DNA from 2 places in the Methylobacterium sp. E-046 genome. Region 2 is predicted to be linked to the other one. Evidence: predicted binding sites of a transcription regulator. Region 2 holds the regulator's gene; the other holds the start of a gene.
The links. Region 2 encodes LexA, which represses DNA repair genes until DNA is damaged. Its sites were predicted from a motif close to TGTTCNNNNTGTGTTCNG; they were not measured.
Positions count from the first base shown of each region.

Region 1: a site for LexA is predicted at 7,230-7,247, ahead of recA (recombinase RecA). Genes of this name have one in related genera too.

Region 1 covers NZ_JAKSYP010000251.1:72,404-83,512, forward strand. The annotation lists gene flgB (flagellar basal body rod protein FlgB) at 289-690, shown strand; gene flgC (flagellar basal body rod protein FlgC) at 769-1,176, shown strand; gene fliE (flagellar hook-basal body complex protein FliE) at 1,196-1,510, shown strand; gene fliQ (flagellar biosynthesis protein FliQ) at 1,704-1,970, shown strand; gene fliR (flagellar biosynthetic protein FliR) at 2,022-2,783, shown strand; gene flhB (flagellar biosynthesis protein FlhB) at 2,825-3,892, shown strand; gene cckA (cell cycle histidine kinase CckA) at 4,068-6,884, shown strand; gene recA (recombinase RecA) at 7,339-8,400, shown strand; gene rpsQ (30S ribosomal protein S17) at 9,243-9,509, opposite strand; gene rpmC (50S ribosomal protein L29) at 9,531-9,746, opposite strand; gene rplP (50S ribosomal protein L16) at 9,759-10,172, opposite strand; gene rpsC (30S ribosomal protein S3) at 10,184-10,930, opposite strand; gene rplV (50S ribosomal protein L22) at 10,941-11,109, opposite strand, start outside.
Region 2 covers NZ_JAKSYP010000290.1:248,890-259,998, reverse strand. The annotation lists gene MKK82_RS32830 (error-prone DNA polymerase) at 1-1,377, shown strand, start outside; gene MKK82_RS32825 (histidine kinase dimerization/phosphoacceptor domain -containing protein) at 1,624-2,745, shown strand; gene MKK82_RS32820 (response regulator) at 2,742-3,191, shown strand; gene MKK82_RS32815 (hypothetical protein) at 3,230-3,703, shown strand; gene fae (formaldehyde-activating enzyme) at 3,822-4,361, opposite strand; gene MKK82_RS32805 (NRAMP family divalent metal transporter) at 4,424-5,665, opposite strand; gene MKK82_RS32800 (hypothetical protein) at 5,746-5,961, shown strand; gene MKK82_RS32795 (hypothetical protein) at 5,968-6,423, opposite strand; gene lexA (transcriptional repressor LexA) at 6,659-7,387, shown strand; gene MKK82_RS32785 (ComEC/Rec2 family competence protein) at 7,381-9,621, opposite strand; gene gltX (glutamate--tRNA ligase) at 9,765-11,109, shown strand, end outside.

The sequences.
Region 1 (11,109 bases), on a different contig from region 2:
CCTCTGGGATACCTGGATCGCGGGTACGGCGTCCCGGCGACGTCGGGCGAGCCAGGGCCCCGGCGCTCCGCCGATGGCGGACCCCCGATCGTCGGCGTCGGGTACTTCGCGGGCACCGCCGGCATCCCGAAGCTCTGGTTCGCCCGGGCTGTCCCGCTCGCAACACGGCACCGGACCGGCTTCGGCCCCGCGCGAACGGCCGGGGCTTAACGCGCCGTTAACCATGCGCACGGCAGATTTTGCCCAGCCCGCTCGTTCCGGCGCGGCGACGCCAGACCGGAGGCGACCGTGGCCCTCACCGACCTGCCCGTGATCGGGATGCTCCGCACACGGATGCAATGGGCGCAGGCACGCCAGGGCTTGATCGCCGAGAACGTGGCCAATGCCGACATGCCGGGTTTCAAGCCCCGCGACCTCGTGGAGCCGCGCCTCGACCGGTCGACCGGCGCGGCGGTCAATGCTTCCACGACCCTGGCGCTGACGAGCCCCGCTCACATCGCGCCGGCCGGGCAGGGGACCGGGACCGACTCGAAGCGCGCCAAGGGGTTCGAGATCCGCCCCAGCGGCAACGGCGTCAATCTCGAGGACGAGATGATGAAGGCCGGTGAGAACCAGTCCGACTACCAGCTCGCCGCCTCGCTCTACCAGCACAGCCTGACAACCCTGAAGATCGCCGTCGGCAAGAGCTGACGGTCGCCGGAGCTGATGGCGGCCAGCGCTGAGCGCGCGGGGCGCGGGTCATTCGTCACGGCAGGAAGGCCTTGAGCCATGGAATTCAGCAAGTCGCTCGCGGTGGCGGCCGCCGGCCTCAAGGCCCAGTCGGGCCGGATGCGGATCATCGCCGAGAACATCGCCAACGCCGATTCCGCGCCGGCCTCGGCGGGGGCGCAGCCCTACCGGCGCAAGATCCCGACATTCACCAGCCACCTCGACGACGAGACCGGCGCCCGGCTCGTGGAGGCGGGGCGCGTCCGCCGCGACCCGTCGGCCTTCCGGACGAAGATCGAGCCCGGCAACCCGGCGGCCAATGCCCGGGGCGAGGTGCAGATGCCCAACGTCAACGCGCTGATCGAGAACATGGATCTGCGCGAGGCCCAGCGCTCCTACGAGGCGAACCTCAACATGGTCACCGCCACGCGCAAGATGCTCGCCCAGACGCTGGCGATCCTGAAGTGACCGCGGGGAACGGCTAGCCATGGCTTCCAGCAACTTCGCGGCGGGCGCCTACGCCGCCGTCCAGGGTCTCGCCTCCGGCCGGCCCACGCCCCGGGTGCAGCCGGCCTCGGAAGCGGGCGGCGACTTCAAGCAGTTCCTCGGCCAGACGCTGGACAGCGTCGGCGATGCCGGGCGCAGGGCCGACGCGCAGGCCGTCTCTGCCGCCTCCGGAAAGGCCAACGTGGTCGACGTGGTCACCGCGGTGGCCGAGAGCGAGACCGCCCTCCAGACCATGGTCGCCGTGCGCGACCGCATGATCTCCGCCTATGAGGAGATCATGCGCATGCAGATCTGACGATGGGCGGCGTTCCGACCGAGAAGTCGGATCATCCGGTCCGCTCCCTCATCCTGACGGACCGGAGCGCGGCGCCGGCCTCGCGATGCGGGGCGACTCGAACAAACATCTCGGCCGGCGAGGATCCGCCGCGCCCCGCGTGGGAACCCCTCCGGCCCTCCCGCTCCATGATCCCGGCACAGAACGGCACCCCATGACTGGCCTCGCCATCCTCGACGTCGCCCGCGACGGCATCTTCGTCTTCCTGAAGATCGCCGGGCCGCTGATGCTCGTCTCCCTGGCGGTGGGGCTCGCGGTCTCGCTGGTCCAGGCCCTGACCCAGATCCAGGAGCAGACCCTGATCTACGTGCCCAAGATCGTGGCCGTGTTCGCCGCGCTCCTGCTGATGCTGCCCTTCATCGGCGACGCCATGGCCGGGTACATGACGCGCATCGCCGCGCGCATCGCGACCGGCGGATGACGCACGCTCCGGCCACGACAGGGGCTAGATCCGCGTGTCATAGGGGCGGCGATGAACCTGCTCCTGCCCGGGATCGCGTCGGCCTACCTGATCGCCTTCGCGCGCATCGGCACCCTGATCATGCTGATGCCGGGGGTCGGCGAGCAGACGGTGCCGCCGCGCCTGCGCCTCGCCTTCGCGCTGCTGACGACCCTCGTGCTGTTTCCCAGCGTGCGCCCATTGCTCGGCGGCACGGAGGGCCTGGCCAGCCCGCGGCTGATCGGGCTCCTGTTCGGGGAGACGATCATCGGGCTGGTGCTCGGCCTCACGGTGCGGATGGTGCTGGCGGCCCTGCAGACCGCCGGGGTGATCGTCGCGGCGCAGCTCGGCCTGTCCTACGCCATGACGGTGGATCCGGCGCAGGGCGGCCAGCAGGTGGCGATCGGCAACTTCCTGTCGCTCCTGGGGATCACGCTGATCTTCGCCACCGACCTGCACCACCTCGCCATCCAGGGCTTGGCCCGCAGCTACGAGGTGCTGCCGCCCGACGGCGTCCCGGCCTTCTCGGACGCCCTGATGCTGGCGACCCGGGCCCTGGCCCGCGGCTTCACGCTGGCCGTGCAGATCTCCGGACCGTTCATCGCCTTCGGGATCCTGTTCAATCTCGGTCTCGGCGTCCTGTCGCGGCTGATGCCGCAGCTCCAGGTGTTCTTCCTGGCGGTCCCGGCCTCGGTGATGATCGGCATGCTGATCCTGATCGGCTGCCTCGGCGTCATGATGGGCGTCTTCCTGGACGATATCGGACGGTATCTCGCCGAGTCGGTGGGGCGCTGAGCGACCCGTCCGTCCCGCGTGCAGGCTGAGGTCGGGCAGCGATGGCCGGGGACACCGACGACGAGGACAAGACCGAGGAGCCGTCCCAACGGCGGCTCGATCAGGCCATCGAGCGCGGCGACGTCGCGAACAGCACGGAGGTCAACACCTTCGCGATCCTGGCGGCCTTCACGCTCGCGCTGCTGATGGCGGCCCCCAACATCGCGCAGAACCTGATGTACGGGCTCAAGGCGTATCTCGCGAACGCCCACACCCTTCCGGACGACGCCACCGCCATGCGGCAGGCCATGACCCACGGCCTCTGGCTGTGGGTGCAGGCGGTGGCCGTGCCGGTGGGTCTCGCGGCGGCCGCCGGCCTGGCCGCAGGGCTCCTGCAGCACCCGCTGGTGTTCAGCCCCGAGGCGCTGATGCCGAAATTCGAGCGCCTCTCGCCGATGGCGGGCGTGAAGCGGATCATCGGCATCGAGGCCTGGGTCCAGTTCGGCAAAGGGCTGGCCAAGATCACCACCGTGGGCGTGGTCGGCGGCGTGCTCCTGTGGAACGACCGAGACCGGCTGCAGGTGTTCGCCCAACTCGACCCGGTCGCATCCCTGCCGGCGATCCTGTCCCTCTGCCTGCGGCTGCTGGCCGGCATGCTGTGCATGCACCTCGCGATCACGCTGGGCGACGCGCTCTACGCGCGGTTCCGCTGGCGCAAGCGCCACCGCATGTCGAAGGAGGAGATGAAGCAGGAGATGAAGGAGTCGGACGGCAATCCGGAGGTCAAGGGCCGGCTCAGGCAGCTGCGCATGGCGCGGGTGAAGAAGCGCATGATGGCCGCCGTGCCTACCGCCACCGTCGTTGTGACCAACCCGACCCACTACGCGGTGGCGCTCCGCTACGAGGCCGGCATGGCCGCGCCGGTCTGCGTCGCCAAGGGCGTCGATGCCCTGGCCCTCCGCATCCGCACGGTGGCGGCCGAGCACGGCGTCGCCGTGATCGAGAATCCGCCGCTCGCCCGGGCGCTCCACGCCACCGTGGAGATCGACCGCGAGATTCCCGCCGAGCATTACCGCGCGGTGGCGGAAGTCATCGGGTTCGTGATGCGCCTGCGCCGGAGGGCCGCGTAGGCCCCGGTGCGCCGCGGCACTGTCACGGACGAGGACGACGCGCGGAAGCCACGCTTCGTCCACCTTTTTTCGCGAGGCTGTGTCGAGGCTTGGCGCGACGCGCGTAGTGCCGGCCTGCCCGTGGCCTGATATGGCCGATGGGCCCAACCGGGTGACTGTTCTGGAAATGAAGCCGATGGCTGACGTCACTGGACCTTCGGCGCCCGCCGCAGGCCCGCAGAATTCGGGGCTGCCGGTCCCCGCCGCGCAGGCCGCCGTGCAGGTGCCGGTCGCTCAGGCGACGGGGCCGCAGGGGGCAGGCTCGCAGGGGACGAGCTCGCAGGGGACGGGCTCGATCGACCGCTCGGAGCAGCCGGGCCGGGTCGGGCTCCTGCTCGTGCTCGCCGGGCTGCTGGTCGGCGCCGCGATCGGCCTGTCCTTCGTGGCCAACGAGCAGGCCCAGTCGCTCATCGTCTGGCTGCTCGCCCTGCTGGCCATGGCGGGCGTCTTCTTCCTGTTCGCGCTGGCCATCGGGGCGCTCCAGCTCAGCGGCAGCGCCGCCCGGGACGACATCACCAAGGGCATCGTCGATGCGTCGCCGGACGGCAAGCTGGTCGTCGAGGACGGCGGCCGTCTGATCTACGCCAACGAGGCCTATCTGCGAATCGCCAGCGGCGACACCTTCTCCAACCTCGTGCCGGTGGAGCGCATCCTCGTCGGGTCTCCGGAGGTCTCCGAGGCGGTCTACCGCCTGTCGCAGGCCTCGCGCGATGCCAGGGCCCATACCGAGGAAGTCCGCATGTCGCCGCCGCTGGGTCCCACGGCCGGCGAGCGCGGCTTCGGATGGTACCGGGTCTCGGTCCGCCCCCTCGCGCGACCGCGCCGGGCGGCCTCGCTCTGGACGGTGGCCGACATCACCGCCGAGCGGGAGCGTCAGGAGAATGTCTTCCAGGAACTCCAGCACGCCATCGACTACCTCGACCACGCGCCCGCGGGCTTCCTGTCGATCGATCCGGCCGGCGCCATCGTGTACATGAACGCGACCTTGGCGGCCTGGCTCGGCTACGACCTCGCCAGCGTCGGCCCGGGCGGCCCGCACCTCACCGAGATCGCCCCGGAGGCGGATGTCCTCGTGCGCACCGCCGGCCTGCCGGGCGAGGTGCGTACCGACCGCTTCGACCTCGACCTGCGGCGGCGCAACGGCCACACCCTGCCGGTGCGGCTCTACCACCGGGTCGCCTTCGGCAAGGACGGCAAGCCGGGCTCGTCGCGGACCTTCGTGATCAACCGCTCCGCCGGGGCCGAGGCCGACGAGCCGCAGCGCGCCGCCGAGGTGCGCCTCGCCCGCTTCCTCAACAACTCGCCCATCGCCATCGCGACGCTGGACCGGACCGGGCGGATCGCCCGCGCCAACGCCTCGTTCACGCGGCTGTTCGGCACGGTGCCGCGCCAAGCGGATGACGGGGCGATCGACGGCGAGGCCGCGTCCCGGGTCGAGCCCAACGTCGCCGACTCGGTGACCGACCGGACCGCCCTGGAGGCCGGGCTCGCCCGTGCGACGAGCGGGCTGACGGATCCCGAGCCCATCGAAGTCCAGCTGAACGGGCCGGGCGGGCGATCCGCGCGGGTCTGGCTCAGCCCGGCCGACGGCGGCGACCCGGGACAGCAGACCGACGAGAGCGAGCGGGTGATCCTGTACGCCCTCGACACGACGGCTCAGCGCCAGCTGGAGCAGCAGGTCGCCCAAGCCCAGAAGATGAACGCGGTCGGCCAGCTTGCGGGCGGCATCGCGCACGACTTCAACAACGTGCTGCAGGCGATCATCGGCTACTCGGACCTGCTGCTCGCCAGCCACCGGCCGACCGATCCGGCCTTCCAGGACATCATGCAGATCAAGCAGAACGCCAACCGGGCGGCCGGCCTCGTCCGCCAGCTCCTGGCGTTCTCCCGTCGGCAGACGCTTCGCCCGGAGGTGATGAACGTCGGCGAGGCGCTCTCCGAACTCACGCTCCTGCTGAAGCGGCTGCTCGGCGAACGGGTCGCCCTGGAGTTGAAGCACGGCCGCGACGTCTGGCCCGTGAAGGCCGACGTCAACCAGTTCGAGCAGGTGATCGTGAACCTCGCGGTCAACGCCCGCGACGCCATGCCGGACGGCGGCAAGCTGATGATCCGCACCGAGAACGTCACCGATCCGGGGACGGCCACGAGCGCCGAGGGACGCGGCGGGGCGCCGGCGGGCGACCACGTGCTGATCGAGGTGCGCGATACCGGCCAGGGCATCCCGCCCGAGCTGATGGAGAAAATCTTCGAACCGTTCTTCACCACCAAGGAGATCGGCAAGGGCACGGGACTGGGGCTCTCGACGGTGTTCGGCATCGTCAAGCAGTCCGGCGGCACCATCGACGTGCAATCGGCCATGGGGGAGGGCACCGCCTTCCGCATCTACCTGCCGCGCCACGTGCCGGTGGCCGAGCCCGAGGAGGCGCCGCTCCTGGCTTCGGAGCCCAGCCTGCCGCGCACCGAGGCGGTCCTCACGAAGGCGGACGGCAAGCCGCGCGAGACGACCGCTGCCGCCCGGTCCGGCGACGCGGCGCAGGGGAAGCCCGACAAGCCGGTGCCGCGCAAGCCCGCCGCCGACCATACGGGGCAGGGGACCATCCTGCTCGTGGAGGACGAGGATCCCGTCCGGGCGGTCAACAGCCGGGCCCTCTCGGCGCGCGGCTACACGGTTCTGGAAGCGGCCTCGGGCCTCGAAGCGTTGGCGATCGTCCGCGACGGCAGCCAGCCCATCGACCTCGTCGTCTCCGACGTGGTCATGCCCGAGATGGACGGGCCGACCCTGTTGCGCGAGGTGCGCAAGCACCAGCCCGACCTGAAGGTGATCTTCGTCTCCGGCTACGCCGAGGACGCGTTCCGAAAGAACCTGCCCGAGGGCGAAACCTTCAACTTCCTGCCCAAGCCCTTCAGCCTCAAGCAGCTCGTCGAGACCGTGAAGAAGACGATGGCGGATTGAGGAACGGCGGCGGCCTGGTATCCGCGCGGGCGAACCATCGCCCGCGCGGTTGTCGCTCCGTACTGACGGACGATCATCCGGCGGGACGAGCGTCGGCACCATCGTTGCGCGGCGCCGCCGGCGAGCCCGAGATCAAGCCCCAACGCTTAAGCAGGACACAGGAACGTCGGCGCACACGGATTCAGGACCTTGCTGAGGGGACCTGGAATGGAGCCGCTGCGGTGGATCGGAACCCCGTCGACCGGGGCCGGACCCGATCCGTCCGCTCACGACGCCGGACCGGTCATGCCCTCGACAAGCCCGGTCGGATCCCCGCCTCACCTGGGCCGACTGCCCTTGCCGGATTAGAACAAAACGAGTACATAACATCGGTGTTGAGGCGCGTTGTGAACTGCGCTCAACCCCTTCATAAGGAGCCCGCCAGATGGCCCAGCCCGCATTGAAAGTGGTCGACATGCCCCCGGTGGACAAGGACAAGTCCAAGGCGATCGACGCCGCCCTGTCTCAGATCGAGCGCGCCTTCGGCAAGGGCTCGATCATGCGGCTCGGCAAGAACGACAAGGTGCAGGAGGTCGAGACCGTCTCGACCGGCTCGCTCGGGCTCGACATAGCGCTGGGTGTCGGCGGCCTGCCGCGCGGCCGCGTGGTCGAGATCTACGGCCCCGAATCGTCCGGCAAGACCACGCTGGCCCTTCACACCATCGCCGAGGCCCAGAAGAAGGGCGGTGTCTGCGCCTTCGTGGACGCCGAGCACGCCCTGGACCCTGTCTATGCCCGCAAGCTGGGGGTGAACCTCGACGATCTGCTGATCTCGCAGCCCGACACCGGCGAGCAGGCCCTCGAGATCACCGACACGCTGGTACGCTCCGGCGCCATCGACGTTCTGGTGGTCGACTCGGTGGCCGCGCTGACCCCGCGGGCCGAGATCGAAGGTGAGATGGGCGAGAGCCAGCCCGGCCTTCAGGCGCGCCTGATGAGCCAAGCCCTGCGCAAGCTCACCGGTTCGATCTCGCGCTCGAACTGCATGGTCATCTTCATCAACCAGATCCGGATGAAGATCGGCGTCATGTACGGCAGCCCGGAGACGACGACGGGCGGCAACGCCCTGAAGTTCTACGCCTCGGTGCGCCTCGACATCCGCCGCATCTCGACCCTGAAGGATCGCGACGAGGCGATCGGCAATCAGGTCCGCGTCAAGGTCGTGAAGAACAAGGTCGCGCCGCCGTTCAAGCAGGTCGAGTTCGACATCATGTTCGGCGAAGGCGTGTCGAAGGTCGGCGAGCTCATCGATCTCGGCGTGAAGGCCGGCATCGTCGAGAAGTCCGGGGCTTGGTTCTCGTACAACAGCCAGCGCCTCGGCCAGGGTCGCGAGAACTCGAAGGGCTTCCTGCGCGACAACCCCGAGATCGCCTCCAAGATCGAAGCCTCGATCCGCCAGAATTCCGGCCTCGTGGCGGAGAAGATCCTGGAGAACGCCGCGCCGACGGCCGACGAGCTCGACGAGGGCGAAGCCTGATCGCCGCCGCAACCCGGGACCGGTTGCGGCGCGTTCCTCGACACCAGACATTGGGCAGCCTCGGAGCATCTCCGGGGCTGCTGTCCGTTCAGGCCCTGCCAAGGGGCCGTTGCGGGCTCGGCAAGCGCCTGCCGTCCGTCGACGTGGCTATCGTGGTGACAGCGATCGGTCCCCAGGACGGGACTTCCGGGATGGGTCGACCATCCGAGGGAGAATCACTTCAAGCGAACCGACCTTGCCGCCGCTGCGGCCAGCAGCCTCCTCAGCCCGTGCGCGTCCTCGTCCGACGGCGGCGATCTCTGTCTCGCCGATCCAAGACAGACTCGCCGATCTAGGACAGCCTCACCTCCAACCACATCAGCGAAGAAGCCGCCCGCGTCGTCACCCGTGCGCAGCGCGCCTCCAGGGTTCAGGACGATCAGCCCAACACCGACCCGGTTGTCACCGTAGTCGGAGCCGTTGCGTTCTGGCCGTCCCGGTTCGTCCTCCAGGGCGACAATCAGAAGACGGCTGAACCGGCGCGGCTCCAGGATGCGACGGAGCCACTTGAACAGGCGTCGGTTCCGAGAGATTGCAGGATCGAACGCCGGCGCCAGCCGACCTCATGATCCTAGCACGGGGCCACCGGGCGCGGCGCGGCGAAGGGATCACACAACGCCTACAGGCGCAGAACGAAGAAACCCGGCGCGAACCCGACCATGGTGGTCGACCTTCGCCCGGGTGCCCGTCGTTGATAGATGCAGTCCGCCAAGCGAGGCGTCCAGCGCCGTGAAGCGTCGCGGCTACGAAGGCCGCGGACAATCGGGCAGATGCGGTCGCCCGCAGCCGCCAAACCGTCGGTATCAGGCAGCTTCGCCAGCTTCGGCCACCGGGGCGGCCTCGCCCTCGACGAGCTTCCACGTCTTCGTCTTGGAGAAGGGACGGCACTCCTCAATGAACACCGTCTGCCCGACCTTGGCGACATTCGCTTCGTCGTGCGCGTGGTAATTCTTCGAGCGACGCACCGTCTTCTTCATCACCGGGTGCGTGAAGCGGCGCTCCACCTTCACCACAATGGTCTTCTCACCCTTGTCGCTGACGACGGTGCCCTGCAGGATGCGCTTCGGCATGGTTGTCTCCTAAAACCCGCCTCAGCCCTTGGCCTGCTGCAGCGTCTTGGCGCGCTGCAGAGTCCGGACACGGGCGATGTCGCGGCGGACCTCACGGACGCGGGCGACGTTCTCGAGCTGGCCGGTGGCCCCCTGAAAGCGCAGGTTGAACTGCTCCTTCTTGAGGTTGATCAACTCGTCATTCAGCTGATCCGGCGACAACGCCTTGAGATCAGACACTCTCTGGGTCGACTTCACGATATCCTCCGTTCAGTCGGCGATGCGCTGGACGACCCGCGTACGGATCGGAAGCTTCGCGGCGCCGAGGCGGAGCGCCTCCTTGGCGATGTTCTCGGCAACGCCGTCGACCTCGAACATGATCCGGCCGGGATGCACCCGGGCGGCCCAGTAATCCGGGGCACCCTTACCGGAGCCCATGCGGACTTCGGTCGGCTTTGACGAGACCGGCACATCCGGAAACACCCGGATCCAGACGCGGCCCTGGCGCTTCATCTCGCGGGTGATCGCGCGGCGGGCCGCCTCGATCTGGCGGGCGGTGACGCGCTCGGGCTCCACAGCCTTCAGGCCGAACTGGCCGAAGTTCAGCTCGAAGCCGCCCTTGGCCGCACCGTGGATGCGGCCCTTGAACTGCTTGCGGAAGCGGGTCTTTTTCGGTTGCAGCATGGCTTCCTACCTTACGCGTGCTCGCGCTCGCGGCGTCCGCGCTCGCGGCCGCCCTCGCCATCGCGCTCACGGCGTCCGCCGGAGCGGCCGCCCTCTTCCTGGGCCTTCTTGTCCTGGGCCATCGGGTCGTGTTCGAGGATCTCGCCCTTGAACACCCACACCTTGATACCGCAGGTGCCGTAAGTCGTGAACGCCGTGGCGGTGCCGTAATCGACGTCCGCACGCAGCGTGTGCAGCGGGACGCGGCCCTCGCGGTACCATTCCTGACGGGCGATCTCGGCGCCGCCGAGACGACCGGAGCAGTTGATCCGGATGCCCTCGGCGCCCAGACGCATCGCCGACTGCACGGCGCGCTTCATGGCCCGCCGGAAGGCGACGCGACGCTCAAGCTGCTGAGCGATCGAGTCGGCCACCAGGGTGGCGTCGATCTCGGGCTTGCGCACCTCGACGATGTTGATGGTCACGTCGGCCTTGGTCATCGTGCCGACGAGCTTGCGCAGCTTCTCGATGTCGGCGCCCTTCTTGCCGATCACCACGCCCGGACGGCCCGAGTGGATGGTGACGCGGCATTTCCGGTGCGGACGCTCGATGACGATCTTGGAGACCGCCGCCTGCTTGAGCTGCTTCATGAGGGCGGCGCGGATCGCGACGTCCTCGTGCATGAGCTTCGCGTAGTCGCCCTTGTTGGCGAACCAGCGGGAGTCCCAGGTCCGGTTGATGCCGAGCCGGAGACCGATCGGATTGACTTTCTGGCCCATCAGATCCTCCTCAGGCCGCTTCGGCCTGGCGGACTTCGCGAACCACGATGGTGAGGTTCGAGAAGGGCTTCAGGATACGCGCGCCGCGGCCGCGGGCGCGGGCGTGAAAGCGCTTGAGAACCAGCGCCTTGCCCACGAAGGCCTGGGACACGACGAGGTCGTCCACGTCCAAATCGTGG
Region 2 (11,109 bases):
GACTACCCCGCCCCGCATTCGGACCACGGCCCGGCCGACGAACTCAAGGAGGTCCTGCAGAGGACCTACGGGGTGCCGCTCTTCCAGGAGCACGCCATGCAGATCGCCATCACGGCGGCGGGCTTCACCCCGGCGGAGGCCGACGGCCTGCGCCGGGCGATGGCGACCTTCCGCCATGTCGGCTCGATCGGCGGCTTCGTGGAGAAGTTCGTCGGCGGCATGACCCGCCGGGGCTACCCGCAGGACTTCGCCGAGCGCTGCTTCGCGCAGATCCGGGGTTTCTCCACCTACGGCTTCCCGGAGAGCCACGCGGCGAGCTTCGCGCTCCTCGTCTACGCCTCGGCCTGGATGAAGTGCCGGCACCCCGACGTCTTCCTGGCCGCGATCCTCAACGCCCAGCCCATGGGCTTCTACCAGCCGGCCCAGCTCGTGCGCGACGCCCGCGCCCACGGGGTCGAGGTGCGGGGCGTCTGCGTCAACGCCAGCGACTGGGACTGCACCCTGGAGCCGGCCGGGGATCCCGCCTTGCACGCCGTGCGGATCGGCCTGCGGCAGGTGCGGGGCCTGCCCGAGGCCGCGATGCGCCGGCTCGTGCGGCTGCGGGCCAACGGCTATGGCAGCATCGAGGGCCTGCAGGCGTCCCTCGCCCTCCCCCGCAACGCCCTGGAGCGCCTGGCCGAGGCCGACGCGTTCCGCTCCCTCGGCCTCGACCGGCGGGCCGCCCTGTGGATGGTCCGGACCCTGGAGGGGACCTCGGCGCGCAAGGCCGCCAGGGCGGATGCGAGCGCGCGCCGGGCCCATCTCCTCGACGCGCCCCTGCCGCTCTTCGCGTGGCACGCCGATGACGGGCTGTTCCGGCACGAGCCGGCGGTGGATCTGCCGACCCTGGCTGCGTCCGAGGCGGTGGCCGAGGATTACGCCGCCACCGGCCTGTCGCTGCAGGGGCACCCGGTCGCCTTCTTCCGGGGGCGCCTCGCCCGGATCGGCGCGATCCCGGCCCGGGCGCATCTCGATCCCGCCCTGCCCCAGGGCGCCCGGGTCACGGTGGCGGGGCTCGTGCTGATCCGCCAGCGGCCGGGGACCGCCAAGGGCGTGGTCTTCCTGACCCTGGAGGACGAGACCGGCATCGCCAACGTGATCGTCTGGAAAACCACGTTCGAGGCCAACCGCCGGGCCGCCATGCAGGCCCGGTTCCTGGCCGTGCGCGGCCGGATCCAGCGGGCGGAGGGGGTGGTCCATCTCGTGGCCGAGGGGTTCCGCGATCTGACCGACGCGCTGCGCGACCTGCGCGCCGCCGGGATGAAGCTGCCCCCCGAGACCACTGATTTCGGCGTTCCCCCGGATCGGCGCCTGTATCCCAGCCGGGATTTCCACTGAGCCGGCGGGGCTCGGGAAGAGCCGTTCCGGAGTCCTGTCCGGGGGCGTTCGCCCCGGGCCCGACGGGCCTCGCGTCAGGGCCGGCGCCGCACGCGCTGCGGCGTTCTGTCAACCGAAAACGAGCCGTCAAGCCGATTGCCCCTGAACCCATTCCGTGAATCGGTCGTTGGAGTTGCCAATCACGTAAGCGCAACCACAAGCCGATTTCCGGAGGTGACGAACGCCGGGCACGGAAGAGCAGGTTCGATGGAACAGCCCGACGCTTGGCATCAGACGGACCGGCTCGACGCCGAGCAGGGCAAGGGCGATCCGTTCGCCGCCGCGGTCCGCGCGACCCGTATGGCGATGATCATCACCAATCCGCGCCTGCACGACAACCCGATCGTCTTCGCCAACGACGCCTTCCTGCGGATGTCCGGCTACGACCGCAGCGAGGTGCTCGGCCGCAACTGCCGCTTCCTCCAGGGGGAGCACACCGACCGCGGGTCCGTGGCGCTGATCCGCGAGGCGGTCGAGGCGCGGACCGACATCGCGATCGACGTGCTGAACTACCAGAAGGACGGGACGCCGTTCTGGAACGCGCTGTATCTCAGCCCCGTTGTCAACGAGGCCGGCGAGGTGCTGTTCTTCTTCGCCTCGCAGCTCGACGTCACCGACCGCATCGACGCGCACCTGCGGGTGCAGCAGGAGAAGGATCACTTCGAGGCCGAGGTCGCCCGCCGGACCCGCGACCTGACCGAGGCCCTGGCCACGCAGACCATGCTGGTCCACGAGGTCGATCACCGGGTCAAGAACAACCTCCAGATGATTGCGGCGCTCCTGTCCATGCAGACCCGGGCGATCACCGATCCCGCCGCCCGCACCGCCATGGAGGCCATGCTGACCCGGGTGGAGGCCCTGGGCACGGTCCACCGCCGGCTCTATCAGTCCAACAACGTCGAGCGGTTCGACGTGGCCGAGTTCGCCCGCGACCTCGCCACCGATCTGGTCCGCGGCTCGGGTACCGACCGCATCCGCCTGCACCTGGACCTGGAGGCGGTGGAGATCCCGGTGAGCAAGGCACCCCCGGTGGCGCTGATGATGAACGAGCTGATCACCAACGCCCTCAAGCACGCCTTTCCGGACGACCGCGCCGGCCGTCTCTCCGTGACGGTGGCGCCGGACGACACGTACTTCACCATCCGGATCGCCGATGACGGCGTCGGCATGCCCGTCCAAGTGATGGAGCACCGCTCCTTCGGCAAACGGCTGATCGGCACCCTGTGCCGCCAGCTGAGCGCCAGCATCGCCTGGCAGGCCAACGATCCGGGGACCGTCGTCAACGTCCGCTTGCCGCGCGAGATGGCCGGCAGTCTGGAGGCATCGTGAGCGAGCCGCTGCGCATCCTCGTGGTCGAGGACGAGGCCCTCATCCTGATGCAGATCGAGATGATGCTGGAGGAGGCGGGCCACCGCGTCGTGGGGACGGCCGTGACCGCCCGCGAGGCCATCGCGCTGATCCCCGAGACCAGGCCCGAACTGGTGCTGATCGATCTGCGCCTCGGCGACGGCTCCTCGGGCATCGACGTGGCGCATGCCGTGCGCGACCTCGGCGGCATCACGGCCGCGTTCATGACCGCCAACGCCCGCGCGATCCCCGAGGACATGGAGGGCGCCACCGCGGTGATCGCCAAGCCCTTCTCCGACACGGTGCTGGGCGCGTCCCTGGCCTATCTCAAGGATTGCGTGCGCCGGCCGCCCCCGGGGGCGGAGGTGCCCTCGGGCATGCGCGTCGCCCCGAATTGGCTGGCGAGCTTCGCCGAGATGCGGGCCTGACCCCTCGACAGGCTTGGCGCCCCGCGTAGAGTGCGCCCATGTCAAGCTTCGCCGTCCAGCGCCTCGTCCTCGCCGCCCTCGCGGGCCTGCCGCTCCTGGCGCTGCTGGCGCTCCCAGCCGGGGCCGATACCTGCGACGACCTCGCCCGCCAGATCGCGGGCGCCATCGGCGGCAAGGTCGGCAAGCGCGCGGGCCCGAGCATCGACATCCGCGTGGCCGGCCCGATCAAGCTCGACGTGACCTGCCGGGCCGAGCCGATCGTGCAGGCGACCTCCGCCGAGCCGTCCCCCTCGCCGACCTTCTTCCGCGACCTCTCGATGGCCTCCGAGATCCTGACCGGCGAGGCCGCCGCGACCGTCGAGCCGATCATCGCGAACGCCTACCGGACCTCGCTGTCGGAGCGGCGCAAGTCGTTCATCCAGCAGAACGGCTGGTCGGCCTCCTGCTACACGGACCCGGGCAGCACCACGATGCGCACCCTGTGCTCGGTGGGCCGGATTCCGCCGGGCTAGGCGCCCGACCGGCGGGCCCGTCGACGCGGCCTGGACGGCCCACGCCGATCGTCGCCGTCCCGCATCGCCGCGCGCGACGACGGGGCGGCGTCCCCCGCCGAGCGCCGCGGCGCGCCGTTCAATACTCGATCACGTCCTCGAGCGCGTAGTGCTTCACGGTCTTCCGGTTGGCGATCAGCTCGTCCACGGTCGGCTCGCCCTTGAGGGCGCGGGCGATGGCGAGCTTCGTCGCCTCGTAGTTGGTCCGGTAGAGGTCCTTCTGGTCGAGGCTGTCGTCCTCGGCGCAGCGCGGGTCGAGCCAGATCATGATGATCATGCAGAGCTCGTCGAGCCCGTCCCGCGGCAGCACGCCCTCGATGATGCAATCGACGATCGCATCGCCGGTGGCCGCCTGGACCACGCCGCCGAGCAGTTCGACGTACTCGGCCGTGTGGATGGTGGCCTTGGTGGTCATCATCGTGGCCGGGCGCACCAGCTGATTGAGGTCGCGCACCACGAACATCCGGGTGTGGCCCTGCACCTGCCCCATCATCGACGCGAAGGCCTGGCCCACGGGCCCGCGCACCGAGCCGATCAGCACCTCCGGCATCGCGTCGGTGTACTGGCCCTCCGCCGCCAGCACCGTGGCTTCGCCCGTGCGGAACCAGATCTCTTGCATGTTCGAACTCCACCTGATCGGAGCCCGCGGGAGACATCATCGCGCCGTCCGCGTCAATCGGCTCAGAGCAGGCCGATCCCGTCGAGCACGCCGACCAGCGCGAACGCGACGGTCACCCCGGAGATGGTGTAGACCACCCACTTGTAGGCCCCGTCCACGCGTTGCCCCTCCGGCAGGGCGCGGGTGGCCAGCAGGATCAGCAGGCCGAGCGCCAGCGGCAGGAGCAGCGCGTTCATCACCTCTACGGCGATGTTGAGCGCCACGAGATTCGGCACGAGCTGGACGGCGACCGCCCCCGCGGCGACCACGAGCGCGAAGGCGCCATAGAAGGCCGGCGCCTCCCGGGGGGACTGCTCCAGGGAATGGGGCTTGCCGGTCACGTCGCCGAAGCCCCAGGCCAGCGCCAGGGCCACGACGTTCAGCGCCACGAAGGCGGCCGCGATGATGCCCACCCCGAACACCACCTGTCCAAGCCACGGACCCAGCGCCGGCGTGAAGGCCCCCGCGAGGTCGCCGACCGTCTCCAGACCGGCCTCGCTGCCCCGCCCGGCCTTGCCGATCGTGGCCGCGGCCGCGATCAGGATCGCCCCCATCACGCCTTGCGAGATCACCGCGCCCGCGAGGGTGTCGAGCCGCAGGCGCCTGGCGTGCGCCCATCCGAGGCCTTTGTCGACGATCGCCGATTGCTGGTAGAAGATCATCCACGGCATGATCACCGCGCCGATATTGGCGGCGATCAGCACCCGGTACCGCCCGTCGCCCAGCGGCATGTGCCCGAAGGAGGCGACGATCTCCCCCGCGTCCGGCCGTGCCGCGACGGCGAGGCCGATGAAGACCAGTTCGAACAGGCCCACCGCGATCGCCACCGCCTCGACGCGCCGGTAGCTCCCGGTGAACACCAGACCGAGCAGCAGAGCGGCCGGCAGCCCCAGGCTGACGAGGCGCGGCACGCCGAACAGGTCGCCGATCCCGGCGATGCCGGAGAATTCCGTGACGATGGCGCCGACCCCGGCGACCACGAGGCCGCCGTAGGAGATCCAGGCCCAGGCCGGACCGTAATGCGCCCGGATCAGCTCTCCGTGGCCGCGGCCGGTAGCGGTCCCCAGCCGGACCGTCAGTTCCTGGACGACGTAGAGGATCGGCACCAGCAGGATCTGGAGGAGCAACAGCGAGTAGCCCCAGCGCGCGCCGCTCTGGGCCGCGGTGATCAGGCTCCCGACATCCGTATCGGCGAGCATCACCACCAGTCCAGGGCCGGCGGCCTTGAGGAACGCGGACAGGCGAGGCAGGGAAGCGCTGGGCACGGCTCGGGAACAGTCCCGGGTGCGGGCAGTTCCGGCGCGCGGCTGCGGCGTTTTCCCGGAACGTGCGGGAGGAGAGGGCCATGGCGGAGAGCGCGGATCGGGGCGGTGGCTGGAGTCTGCAGGCGAGCGCCGTGCCCGACGGGGTGCGCCTGGAACTCGCGCTGTCCGATCTCGGGGGCGGCCCCGTCACCGCCGCGATCATCCTGGACCGGGCCGAGGCCCGCGCCTTCGCCCGGGCCCTGCTGGCGGCGGCTGGCGACGCGGCCGAGCGCACCTTTCCGAAACCGGGGACCTGAGCCGGATCAGCGCTGGATCAGGCCCGGATTGCGGCCCGGCAACCGCGGGACCACCGTGCCGCGCTTCTCGACCGGCCCGTCGCACGCGTAGGCGAATTCGGACTTCAGCGCGTCGAACACGGTCTCGCCGGTGATCCGGCACTCCTCCCGCACGGTCTCGTCGAGATAGGCGCGGGCGGCGGTGCGGAAGCGCGTCACCCGGGTCGCTCCCGGCTCGGGGTCGATCCGCGCCTCACTCAGGTTGCAGCCGGCATACTCGCGCAGGGTGTTCGAGACGATCAGCATCCGGCGCAGTTGCCGGTTGTCGTAGACCTCGTAGGGTTCCTTGCAGCCGATCGTCACCACCTGAGGGGTCAGCGCGACGTAGTTCCGCGAGATGTAGGAGAACCCGGTGGTGCACCCTGCGAGCGCAAGACCTAGGGCGATCAGGCCGAGGGGCAGCAGAGCTGCGGGTCGTCGCATCCTCGTCATCCCAGCCTGATCCCGGCCGCGCCCCGGCTTCTTCCCCTCCGGCGGGCGGCGGTGTGCATTGAAACGGCTCCGCTTGCGCCGTCAATGCGTTTCTGGCCCGGATGCGCCCGCGGCGACGCGAGCGTGGCCATAACTCTCTTGCGGAACACTTGCGGAACGTTTAACGTGTTCGTGATTTGTTTCCGAGACCGCCACGAGGCGGTCCACAAGCCGCGAGGCCCCATCAATGCTCACGCGCAAGCAGCTGGACCTCCTGCGCTTCATCCAGAACCGCATGCAGGAATGCGGCGTCCCGCCGTCCTTCGACGAGATGAAGTACGCCCTCGACCTGAAGTCGAAGTCGGGCATCCACCGGCTGATCACCGCCTTGGAGGAGCGTGGCTTCCTCCGGCGCCTCCCGAATCGGGCGCGGGCCATCGAGGTGATCCGCATTCCCGAGAGCCTGACCCAGGCGGCTCCGGTCCAGCCCCCCGCCGCCGAGCCGCGCCGCTTCACCCCGAGCGTGGTGGAAGGCGGCAAGTCCAAGCAGGCGCCGCTCCCCGCCAATGCCCGGATGATCGACGAATCCGGCCGGGCCATCTCGATCCCCGTCATGGGCCGGATCGCGGCCGGTACGCCGGTCTCGGCGATCCAGAACCAGAGCCACGCCATCACCCTGTCGCCGGACTTCCTGGCCGGCGGCGAACACTATGCCCTGGAGGTGCGCGGCGACTCGATGGTCGAGGCCGGCATCCTCGACGGCGATCTGGTGGTGATCCGCAAGCAGGACACCGCCAATACCGGCGACATCATCGTGGCCCTGATCGACGACGAGGAGGCGACCCTCAAGCGCCTGCGCCGCCGCGGCTCCTCCATCGCGCTCGAGGCTGCCAATCCGGCCTACGAGACCCGAGTCCTCGGGCCGGATCGGGTCCAGATCCAGGGCCGTCTCGTGAGTCTCGTCCGCCGCTACTGAAGCGGCGCGGCCGGCGCGTCGCCGGGCCCGCTTCCGGCGCCCGCCCGGTCAGCGTCGGTGGGCGCGACAGAGTCATCCGCGCGGCTGCTGTCCGCCGCGGCGGTCATCGGCCGCTGCGGCGTCGGCCGCGGATCCGGGCGCAGTCGCCACGGCAGGCCCCGGTCGAGGCTGCGGGCATAGCGCGCGGTGAACCCCGCGGCCTCGGCCCTGAGGGCCACGGCGCCGCGTTCTGACAAAATCTTTCGGTCGATGACGAACGGGCCCGTGCAGGTCGGGGGCGCCGTGAGGCCGGTGATCAGCACCGCGGCGCGGGGGCAATCCTCGGCGAAGGCGCGCCGGTCCCGGATCAGCGCGACCGCCCGTCCGTCCGGCAGGCGCGCGGTGCATCCGAGCCGGTCGCAATGCCCGCCGCCGGTCGGGGCGGCCAGCGCGCCGGGGCGCCGCCCATCGCCGTCCGCCTTCAGCCACTGCTCCAACACGAACCCCGAGGGGCTGCCCAGCGCCGCGAGGCGGCCGTCCGGTCCGCGCACCGCAGCGCCGCCGCCCTGCCGGTCGACGTAGAGGTCGTAGCGATCCGGCAGGGCCGCGAGCCAGAGGCCCAGCAGGATGGGCGGCGCGGCGAGCCAGCGCAGGCGCGAGACCGGGAGCGTCGCCAGCAGGAGACCGGCGGTCAGCAGGATCAGCGCCGTTGTCCCGAAGGCAGGCAGCACGAGGGTGGCGCGCTCGAACCCGGCGATCCACTGCGCGATCGCCAGCATGCCGCCCACCGCCTGGCCCATCAGCCACCAGATCGGCCGGTCGAGGGCGAAGGGATAGGCGAGGCACCCGATCACCGCGGATGGCATCACCACCAGGGAGACGAGCGGCAGCGTCAGGGCGTTGCCCACCAGCCCGAACGGCTGGATCGTCTGGAAATGGTAGGTGGCGAAGGGCGCGGTGGCGACCTGGGCAACCAGGGTCGTGGCCAGGGTTCCGGTGATCGCCGAGAGGCCGGTGCCGACGAGCCGCCCGATGCGTCCTGCCCCGGGACGCACGAACAGCCGGCCGTCGATCAGCCGTGCGCAGGCGATCAGCCCGGCCACCGCCCCGAACGACATCTGGAAGCTCGGGCCGAGGAGACCCTCCGGCTCCCGGGCCAGGGCGACCAGGGCGGCGAGGGCGAGGTTGCGCATCGACAGCGCCGGCCGGTCCACCAGGATCGCGCCCAGCATGATCAGGGTCATAAACAGCGAGCGCTCGGCCGCGATGTCCCAGCCCGAGAAGGCGCAGTAAGCAGTGACGCCCAGCATGGCCAAGCCGGCCGCGATCTTCTTGATCGGCCAGACCAGCGCGCAATACGGCACCAGGGCGAGGACCGCCCGCACCAGCCAGAACACCACGCCGGCGGCCAGCACCATGTGCAGGCCGGAGATCGATACGACGTGGTAGATGCCGGCGGCGCGCAGCGCGTCGTTGGTCTCAGGCCCGATCAGGCCCCGCTTGCCGGTCACCAGGGCCGCCGCCACGGCTCCCGCCTGCCCGCCCTCGGCCTGTGCGATCCGGCGGGTCAGCGCGTTGCGCGCGTCGTCCAGCATCGCGGCGAGACGCAGGTGCAGGGGCGGCGGCTCGGTCGGCGCGCGGATCGAGACCGCGCCGACCAGCGAGCCCACCGCGCCGATCCCCTGGAAATAGGCGTCCCGGGCGAAATCGTAGCCGCCCGGCCGGGCGGCTTCCGGCGGCGGCAGCAGCCGGGCCGTGGCGGCCACGACGTCCCCGGGCCGCGGGATCGGTGTCCTGCGGAACGACACCCGCACCCGGGCGGGCCGTACCTCCGCCGCGAGGCCGGCGAAACTCTCCACCCGGATCAACAGCCGGGCTCCGACCTCGCGCTCGTCGAGGGCCTCGACCATGCCGACGAGCGGGCCGATGGTGATCCGTGGGAGGATCGGGGCGGCGACCTGCGAGACCCGCCAGGTCGCCGCCGCGAAGCCGAGGAACGCGGCCGCCATCCCCAAAGCCAGCGCCAGGGCGGCCGGCCGCGCGCCCAGGGCTGGGGTCGGCGCCAGGGCGAGGGCCGCGCCGACGAGGGGGGCGACCAGGATCGGCCTGCCGTCGGCCGCCACGAACTGGGCCAGGATGCCGGCTCCGAAGGCCACCGCCAGCCAGGGGAACAGCCGGCGCTGCTCGACCTCCCGGCGGATCCCCTCGCGCCGATCCGCCGCATTGCCGCCGCCCCGCTGCGCGCGACCTCTCATCGGCGGCCGGGCGATTCCGCGGTCGATTCTTAACGCATCCGCCGGCCCGTGCTACAGCCGACGCTTCGTGCTACGGGCGCCCTGCCGAGCCCCCTCGCCGCTCCTCCGCCCTCCCGCGACCCTTCCCCGAACATACCGGACCGATGTCCTCAGCCGTCGTCACGCGCTTCGCGCCCTCGCCCACCGGCTACCTGCATATCGGCGGGGCCCGCACGGCGTTGTTCAACTGGCTCTATGCCCGCCACACCGGCGGCCGGATGCTGCTGCGCATCGAGGATACCGACCGCGAGCGCTCCACCAAGGGCGCGATCGACGCGATCCTCGACGGCCTGTCCTGGCTCGGCCTCGACTGGGACGGCGACGTGGTCTTCCAGTTCGCCCGCGCCGAGCGCCACCGGGCTGTGGCCGAGGCGCTGCTGGCCGCGGGCTGCGCCTACCATTGCTACGCCACCGCCGAAGAACTGGCGCAGATGCGGGAGACCGCCCGCGCCGAGGGGCGCCCGCCGCGCTACGACGGCCGCTGGCGCGACCGCGACCCGTCCGAGGCCCCCGCGGGGGTCAAGCCGGTGATCCGCCTGCGCGCGCCGACCGAGGGTGAGACCGTGGTCGAGGACGCCGTCCAGGGCCGGGTGACCTGGGCCAACAAGGACCTCGACGACCTCGTCCTGCTGCGCTCGGATGGGACGCCGACCTACATGCTCGCCGTCGTGGTCGACGATCACGACATGGGCGTCACGCAGGTCATCCGCGGCGACGACCACCTCACCAACGCGGCGCGCCAGACCCAGATCTTCTCCGCCCTCGGCTGGGACGTCCCGAAGATGGCCCACATCCCGCTGATCCACGGGGCCGACGGGGCCAAGCTGTCGAAGCGCCACGGGGCGCTCGGCGTCGAGGCCTACCGGGATCTCGGCTACCTGCCGGCGGCGCTGCGCAACTACCTCGTGCGGCTCGGCTGGAGCCACGGCGACCAAGAGGTCTTCACCACCGACGAGATGATCGCGGCCTTCGATCTCGGCGCGGTGGGGCGCTCGGCGGCGCGGTTCGACTTCGCCAAGCTCGCCAACGTCAACGGCCTCTACATCCGCACCAGCGCCGATGCCGACCTCGCGGCGGCGATCGAGACCATCCTGCCGAGCGTCGGACCGGAGCGCGGCCTGTCGGCGCCGCTTCCGGCCGACCTGAAGGACAAGCTCATCCAGGCCATGCCGGGCTTGAAGGAGCGGGCCAAGACGCTGATCGAGCTCCTCGACAGCGCCTATTACCTCTATGCCCAGCGTCCACTGGCCCTCGACGACAAGGCCCGTGCGCTCCTCTCCGACGAGGGCCGCGCCCGCCTCGCCGGGGTCCGGCCGGCGCTCGAGGCGCTGGCCGACTGGAGCGCAGCCTCGACCGAGGGCGCCGTGCGCCAGTACGCCGAGGCGGCCGGCTGCAAGCTCGGGCAGGTGGCCCAGCCCCTGCGGGCGGCGCTCACCGGCCGCACCACCT